2 regions of the Pseudomonas sp. TNT2022 ID642 genome follow, and region 1 is predicted to be linked to the other one. Evidence: predicted binding sites of a transcription regulator. Region 1 holds the regulator's gene; the other holds the start of a gene.
The links. Region 1 encodes FliA, which starts transcription of late flagellar genes. Its sites were predicted from a motif close to CTAAAGTTTNNNNNNNNNNNGCCGNTAA; they were not measured.
Positions count from the first base shown of each region.

Region 2: flgM (flagellar biosynthesis anti-sigma factor FlgM) is a predicted target of FliA. The motif match lies at 1,676-1,703, and genes of this name have one in related genera.

Region 1 covers NZ_JAMDGW010000044.1:4,528-8,729, forward strand. Annotated here, with positions in the region: gene flhF (flagellar biosynthesis protein FlhF) at 1-1,254, shown strand, start outside; gene fleN (flagellar synthesis regulator FleN) at 1,371-2,201, shown strand; gene fliA (RNA polymerase sigma factor FliA) at 2,198-2,938, shown strand; gene M5G26_RS28775 (chemotaxis response regulator CheY) at 3,105-3,476, shown strand; gene M5G26_RS28780 (protein phosphatase CheZ) at 3,495-4,202, shown strand, end outside.
Region 2 covers NZ_JAMDGW010000022.1:6,446-10,647, reverse strand. Annotated here, with positions in the region: gene M5G26_RS22115 (chemotaxis protein CheV) at 1-746, opposite strand, end outside; gene flgA (flagellar basal body P-ring formation chaperone FlgA) at 829-1,590, shown strand; gene flgM (flagellar biosynthesis anti-sigma factor FlgM) at 1,740-2,066, shown strand; gene M5G26_RS22100 (flagella synthesis protein FlgN) at 2,115-2,582, shown strand; gene M5G26_RS22095 (flagellar brake protein) at 2,671-3,417, shown strand; gene M5G26_RS22090 (MFS transporter) at 3,491-4,202, opposite strand, start outside.

The DNA of each region.
Region 1 (4,202 bases):
GGCAATCGCCGCATTGCCGGCGGTGTCGAGCTGACGGCGGCACTGGATTACAAATTGTCGGCGCTGGCGCCACGGGTTCCGAACATGGAACTCGAAGACGAGCTGCGCAAGACTCAGTCGCGCATCGTCACCGCCCAGGCCGAACTGAGCCTGCGTGGCGAAGCCGACGGCAACAGCAATCGCCAGATCTTCGCCGGGCTGCCGTTGACCGCTGGCCTGCCGCTGACTGCCGCTGAACCGCTGAGCGAGCCGACTTACGCTGCTCCAGCGCGTCCGGCCCCGGCGCCTGCGCAGTCCTCCGGCGGTGTTGATCCGCGTGCACTGGATTCGATGCGTTTCGAATTGAACAGCCTGCGCGAGCTGATGGAAGTTCAGCTCGGCACCCTGGCCTGGAATCAGCTGCAAGGCAGCCGTCCGGCGCAAGCCAATCTGTATCGTCGTCTGCAACGTATCGGCCTGTCCGGCCCGTTGTCGCGCGATCTGCTGGCGATGATCACCGATATCGAAGAACCCCGTCAGGCCTGGCGCATGTTGCTCGCGCACCTGGCGCGGATGATTGCCGTACCGGAAGTCGAGCCACTGGAAGAGGGCGGTGTGATCGCCATGGTCGGCCCTGCCGGCATGGGCAAGACCACGACTCTCGCCAAGCTTGCCGCGCGTTATGTGCTGAAATACGGCGCGCAGAATGTCGCGCTGGTGAGCATGGACAGCTTCCGCATCGGCGCTCAGGAACAACTGAAGACACTGGGGCGGATTCTCAATGTGCCAGTGACCCACGTCGATCCGGGCCAATCGCTGGTGCAGGCACTGGATCCACTGCTACGCAAACGCGTGGTATTGATCGATACTGCCGGCCTGCAAGCCAGCGATCCGGCGCTGCGCATGCAGCTCGAAAGTCTGGCCGGGCGTGGCATCCGTTCAAAAAATTATCTGGTCTTGGCAACCACCAGCCAGAAACAGGTTCTAACCGCCGCTTATCACAGTTACAAGCGTTGCGGGCTTGCCGGCTGCATCCTGACTAAACTGGATGAAACGGCCAGCCTTGGCGAAGTGTTGAGCCTGGCGATCAGTCATGAATTGCCGGTCGCGTACCTGACCGATGGCCCACGGATTCCGGATGATTTGCATCTGCCGCGCCGTCATCAACTGGTCAGCCGCGCCGTCAGCGTGCAAATGCAGGAAGAACCCAGCGAAGAAGCCATGGCTGACATGTTCGCTGATATCTATCACAGCCCGACCAAGCAGGTAGGCTGAGGTATTCATGAACAGTTTTTGTACCTACATCGATGGTCTGCCATGCATTGTTCCGGTTGTGAACGCGCAGCCAGTAATGTGGCCTCCGTCTATGCAAGACAAGGTAAAGAAATAACATGGGCAGCATGCATCCCGTACAGGTGATCGCGGTGACCGGCGGCAAAGGTGGCGTCGGCAAGACTAACGTGTCAGTGAACTTGTCGCTGGCGCTGGCAGAGCTTGGCCGTCGGGTCATGCTGCTGGACGCCGACCTCGGTCTGGCGAACGTTGACGTATTGTTGGGGCTGACCCCTAAACGCACACTGGCCGACGTCATCGAAGGCCGTTGCGAATTGCGCGACGTGCTGTTGCAAGGCCCCGGAGGCATTCGCATCGTGCCGGCGGCGTCCGGCACGCAGAGCATGGTCCACCTGAGCCCGGCGCAACACGCCGGCCTGATTCAGGCGTTCAGCGACATCGGCGACAATCTCGACGTACTGGTGATCGACACCGCTGCGGGTATTGGTGACTCGGTAGTCAGTTTTGTACGCGCCGCGCAAGAAGTGTTGCTGGTGGTCTGCGATGAGCCGACTTCCATTACCGACGCTTACGCGCTGATCAAATTGCTCAACCGCGATTACGGCATGAACCGCTTCCGCGTCCTCGCCAACATGGCGCAGAGCCCGCAGGAAGGGCGCAACCTGTTCGCCAAGTTGACCAAGGTCACGGATCGCTTCCTCGACGTCGCTCTACAATACGTCGGCGCCGTGCCTTACGACGAAAGCGTGCGTAAAGCGGTGCAGAAGCAGCGCGCGGTGTACGAAGCCTTTCCGCGTTCCAAGTGCGCACTGGCGTTCAAGGCGATCGCGCAGAAGGTCGACACCTGGCCGCTGCCCGCTAACCCGCGTGGCCACCTTGAGTTTTTCGTCGAGCGCCTCGTGCAGCAAACGGCAGGGCCCGTGCTATGACCGCAAGCGGTATGAACTACTACAAGAAGTCGGCACGTGACGCGCAGTACGAGCTGATCGAGCGTTACGCGCCACTGGTCAAACGCATTGCCTACCACTTGCTGGCACGCTTGCCGGCGAGTGTGCAGGTCGAAGACCTGATCCAGGCCGGGATGATCGGCCTGCTCGAAGTCTCGACCAAATATGACGCCAGCAAAGGCGCCAGTTTCGAAACGTACGCGGGCATACGAATCCGCGGCGCGATGCTCGACGAAGTGCGCAAAGGGGACTGGGCGCCACGCTCGGTTCACCGCAATACCCGTATGGTCAGCGACGCAATTCGCTCAATTGAAGCTAAAACCGGCCGTGACGCTAAAGATCACGAGGTTGCAGCCGAACTCCAATTGAGTCTCGACGATTACTACGGGATTTTGAATGACACCTTGGGCAGTCGCCTGTTCAGTTTCGACGACCTGTTGCAGGACGGCGAACACGAAGGGCTGCACGAGGATGGCGCGAGTGCTCATATGGAGCCGTCACGCGATCTGGAAGATGAACGCTTCCAGGCGGCGCTGGCGGACGCGATTGCCAATTTGCCGGAGCGTGAGCGACTGGTGTTGGCGCTGTACTACGACGAAGAGCTGAACCTCAAGGAGATCGGTGAAGTCCTTGGCGTCAGTGAATCGCGGGTCAGCCAGTTACACAGCCAGTGCGCGGCCCGTTTGCGGGGGCGTTTGGGGGAGTGGCGAGCGCGCTGAAGGCAGTGTGGGGACACTGCGAACGAGGCTGGTGCGGTGATGAACGGCACCGGTCTTGCTCTGTTGTGCTCCAGACAGTCTTCGAGTGCTGCGCCGATTGATTGAAGTGGCGCGTCCAGGTGCTGGGCGCGTTTAAGACTGCTTGGAGGTCGAATTGAACAAAGACATGAAAATCCTCATCGTTGATGACTTCTCAACGATGCGGCGGATCATCAAGAACCTGCTGCGTGATCTTGGGTTCACCAACACCGTCGAGGCTGACGATGGCGTGACTGCCATTCCGGTGCTCAACAGCGGCAGCATCGACTTTCTGGTAACGGACTGGAACATGCCGGGCATGACCGGTATCGACCTGCTGCGTCACGTGCGTGCCGATGAAAAACTCAAGCACCTGCCAGTGCTGATGGTGACTGCAGAAGCCAAGCGCGAGCAGATCATCGAGGCCGCTCAGGCCGGTGTGAACGGCTACGTAGTCAAACCTTTCACGGCTCAGGCGTTGAAAGACAAAATCGAGAAGATTTTCGAACGCATCGGCTGATGAACGCGCGGGGGAGCTATGGAGCATAACGAATCTTCACAGGGCGATTTCGAGTCGACCCTGAAAAAACACGCGGTCGAACTGGTCGAAAGCCTTGAAAAAGGCAGGTTCGGTGACGCTGTGCAACTGATCCATGAGCTCAATCAGACCCGTGACCGTGGCCTGTACCAGGAAGTGGGCAAGCTCACACGTGAACTGCACAGTGCGATCGTCAACTTCCAGATCGACCCGAACATGCCGCAGGCCGAGGAAGTGTCGCAAATCACCGACGCCACCGAACGCCTGGGCTATGTGGTCAAGCTGACAGAGGCCGCGGCCAACCGCACCATGGATCTGGTGGAAAGCGCCACACCGGTGGTCAATGGTCTGGCTGACGAAGCCCAGACTTTGAGCGCCGATTGGGGTCGCTTCATGCGTCGCGAGGTCGGGGCTGAAGAGTTCCGTGAACTGGCGCGCCGGGTCGACGGTTTTCTGTCACGCAGCAGCACGGACAACCGTGCGGTGTCGAGCAATCTCAACGACATCCTGCTGGCCCAGGATTACCAGGACCTGACCGGTCAGGTGATCAAGCGTGTGACCCAACTGGTCACCGAAGTCGAAAGCAATTTGCTCAAACTCGTGCTCATGGCCAGTCAGGTCGACCGCTTTGCGGGCATCGAACATGACCGCGCCGCGATGCTTGCAGAAAAAGATCCACAAAAACATCTCTCGCAGGGTGAAGGTCCG
Region 2 (4,202 bases), on a different contig from region 1:
AGGGTGTACCCGTCCATCTCCGGCATCTCGATGTCGGAAATCATCATCAGGAACTCTTCTTCCGGCTTCTTGCCCTCATCGACCAGCTTGCGCAGGTAATCCAGCGCCTGCTTGCCGTCGTTCAGCGCCACCACTTCGACACCGATCGTCTGCAGACAACGCGTGACCTGCTTGCGCGCCACCGACGAGTCATCGACCGTCAAGACACGCAACGACAGTGCCTTGGTCTGGGTCTCGACATCGACCACGCCCACCGAAATCGCTTCCGGTGTCGGCGCAACTTCGGCCAACACTTTCTCGACGTCGATGATTTCGACTAACTGATTGTCCACCCGAGTCACAGCGGTCAGGTAATGATCGCGACCCGTGCCCTTGGGCGGCGGATGAATCTCTTCCCAGTTCATGTTGACGATGCGCTCCACCGAGCGGACCAGGAAACCCTGGGTCTTGGTGTTGTACTCCGTGATGATCACGAACGGGTTGTTCTTGTCCTTCAACGCTCCGGAACCGGTGGCCATTGCCAGATCAAGGATCGGAATGGTCGCCCCCCGGATATTTGCCACCCCGCACACGACAGGACTGGACTTGGGCATCAACGTCAGCGACGGGCACTGCAACACTTCCCGTACCTTGAACACGTTGATTCCGTAGAGCTGCTGACCGTCAAGACGGAACAACAACAGCTCCAGGCGATTCTGCCCTACCAGTTGCGTGCGCTGGTTCACCGAATCCATTACACCAGCCATGCCCAGACTCCTACACCAACGCCAAGTGTTGTTGCGACGCACATTCATTGCTAAACGGCACGGCGCTTGCTTTTTAACTCGTATGAACGCTCAAACGACATTTTTTCGACGCCTGACATCACCCCTTCGCAGAGGGCTTTGTGCTGCGGGCGCTATTTGCTGCTTTTTCGCTGGCAGCCCTGCCATTGCTGATGCGGTTACCTTGCCTGACATGCTTATCGGCGTCACTCAGGGCTTTCTTGAGTTCACCGTAGAAGACTATCTGGCTACCAGTCAAACGGAAGGCCGCTACGAAATCGAAGTAAACCAGCTCGACCCGCGTATGCGCATGCCTATGTGCGACAAGGAATTGACAGCTACTTTGGAGAGTCCGGCACGTCCGCTGGGCCGGGTTACCGTGAAGGTCCGCTGTGAAGGCGCCTCGCCCTGGACCGTGTTCGTGCCCGCTCAAGTCCGCCTGTTTCGCGAGATTGTGACGACCACGCGCCCGCTCAAACGTGCGGGGATTATCGAACCACAGGACGTGACCCTGCGTGAGCGCGACGTGAGCACGATCAACCAAGGCTTTCTGACCTCGGTAGACGAAGCGATCGGACAGAAATTAACCCGACCAACGGTAGCCGATCAGGTCATTACTCTGGTTCATCTGGAACAGGCGGAAGTCGTTCGCAAGGGCGATCAAGTGGTCATCACTGCGCGCAGCGGTACGCTCGCCGTGCGCATGCCCGGCGAAGCGCTGGCCAATGGCGGTTTGAAAGAACAGATCCGCGTGAAAAACCTCAACTCGCAACGGGTCATCAAGGCGCAAGTCACCGCGCCGGGCCAAGTGGAAGTGGCGATGTAGAAAACTGGCGCTGACCACGGCTGTTCCCTAAACTGTGCCGCAGCAGGACACGCGCCGGCGCATGCAAGGCTCATTGTAAATGTGCCTAAAGTTTTCCAGGGGATGGCCGAAAACATGGCAAGCGTCCAAATTCCCAGAGGTTTTTTATCATGGTCATCGATTTCAGCCGTTTGAACAGCTCCTCGTCACTTACGGGCAGTACACGTACCAGCAACGCCAAGGAAACCGCCGAAACCGGCACCTCCGCGCCGCTGAATACCCCGGCCGAACAGGCCAGTACCGCAAAAAGCGGGGAATCGGTACACCTCAGCAATGAGGCTCAACAGTTGCAGAAGGTCACTGACAAGCTGCGCGATCAACCTGCTGTCGACAAAGCCCGTGTGGCCGAGTTGAAAGCCGCGATTGCCGATGGCAGCTATAAAGTCGACAGCAACCGTGTAGCCAGCAAACTGCTCAACTTCGAAGCCCAGCGCTAGGCCTTTGCCAGCGCGAGGCTTTTGGACGCTTAAAACCCAAGGCCAGCCATGCACGACACTAATTTATTGCAACTGATCAACGACGACTTTGCTCCAGCTCAACAATTGCTGGAGTTACTGCACACCGAATCCCTCGCGTTGCACGGTCGCGACATGCCGCTGCTGGAAGAAATTCTGGCGCACAAACAGGCATTGATCATTCTGCTTGAACAGCATGGCCGCAAGCGCAGCGAAATTCTCGCCAGCCTCAACCTGCCCGCTGATCGTACAGGTCTTGTGCAGTTGGCTGGCCAGTCGAGCATTGGCGAGCAGTTGTTGACGCAAGGCGACGCATTGACCGATCTGATCGCGCAATGCCAGGCCGCCAACCTCAAGAATGGTCAGTCGATCCAGATCCAGCAGGCCGCCACGGCCAATCAGCTGAAGATCCTCACCGGTGGTGAAGCGCCAGCGCTTTATAACGCCAGCGGTACATTTGCCAAACCCGCCACGCCGCGTCCGCTCAGCCAGGCATGAGCCGTTGATGCGCCAGCTCTATCAACCCGCGGAACATGCTGGCAAAATGCTGGCTAGTCGTCATATTTTGTCTGGAGATTGATAAACCGTGTCCAACGCCCTCAGCGCGGATGATGCTCCGCAGCCCCCTAAGGTGCTTACCACGCCACTGGAAATCTCCAGCAACCTGCGCCAGCTGCAAGAAAGCCACGATCCGCTGATCATCACCTTTCATGAGCGCAGCCAGCGCTTCCAGAGCTACCTGATCAAAGTCGACCGCGACAGCGCTTCGATCGCGCTGGACGAGATGATCCCGCGTGATGGCGAACGCTTTCTGCTGGCCGGTGAGCCGTTCAAGGTCGAGGGTTTTCACGACGGCGTTCGTATCGCCTGGGAATGCAACGGCACGCTGAACATTGAAGAATCCGACGGCGACCGTTTCTACACCGGCGAGCTACCGACCGAAGTGGTTTACCACCAGCGCCGTAATGCTTTCCGCGCCGCACTGAAACTGACTGATCTGGTCAGCGTTGAACTGGGCGGCGAAAAGCTCAAGGCGCCGATCAACGGCAAACTGCTGGATATCTCCGCAACCGGCTGCAAGCTGCGTTTCGAAGGCGATATCACTGATCGCCTGCAACTGGGCCAGGTCTATGACCGCCTGATCGCCCCGCCGCTGTTCGGCAACCAGCCGACCTCCGTCGAATTGCGTTATCTGCACTTCGAAGAAAAACTCAACATCACCTTCGCCGGCCTGCGTTTCCACAACATCAGTGGTCAGGCCGCACGTAACGTCGAGCGTTTCGTGTATCAGCTGCAACGTGAAGCACGCCGTTTCGACAAAGACGATATGTGATTCGCAGCGACCAATAAAAAGGGCAGTTCCTGGTGGGACTGCCCTTTTTTATGCGCGGTGATTTTTGTTCAGTTCAGGGTCTGCCGCCGCTGAGATCGGGCGCAGGATTATCGGTATCCGGTTCGCCTTCTGCCGCAGGCTCTGACGGCGCAGCAGGTTCAGGCTCGGGATTTGCCGGCGCCTGCACCGGGTCCTGTACCATCTGCTCCTGCACCACTTGCTCATCTACACGAGGGTCGAGGGCGGCCACCAGCGGTGAACTGGACATGCTGTCCGGCATGGCCACGTGGTGCAGCGGCGCGTCGTCGACCTGATGCAGATTGGTCACCGCTTTCGGCCGGATCCGCCACACCAGTACCAGCGCGAAGAAGCTGAAGAACGCATACAGGCTCTGACTGCCGAACAACTTCATCAGCACACCCGCGAGCAACGGCCCGATGCTCGCGCCGACCCCGTAGGTCACCAACAACATTGCTGTCAGCGACACCCGGCGATCCCCTTCCACGTGGTCATTGGAAAACGCCACCGCCAACGGATACAGACAGAACTGCACCAGCGAACAGAGAAAGCCAACCCCGAACAGCACCTCGAGCGGAACCTGCGGCAGCACCGCCAACGGTAACGCCGCCACCGCCAGGAACCCGGCAAAGCAGCGTATCAGCAGCGCTCGGTCATAACGATCGGACAACCAGCCCAACGGCCACTGCACCAGTAAACCGGCAAAGATGCAGCTACCCATGAACAGACCGACCTGCTCGGTCGACAGCCCTTGTTGCGAGGCATAC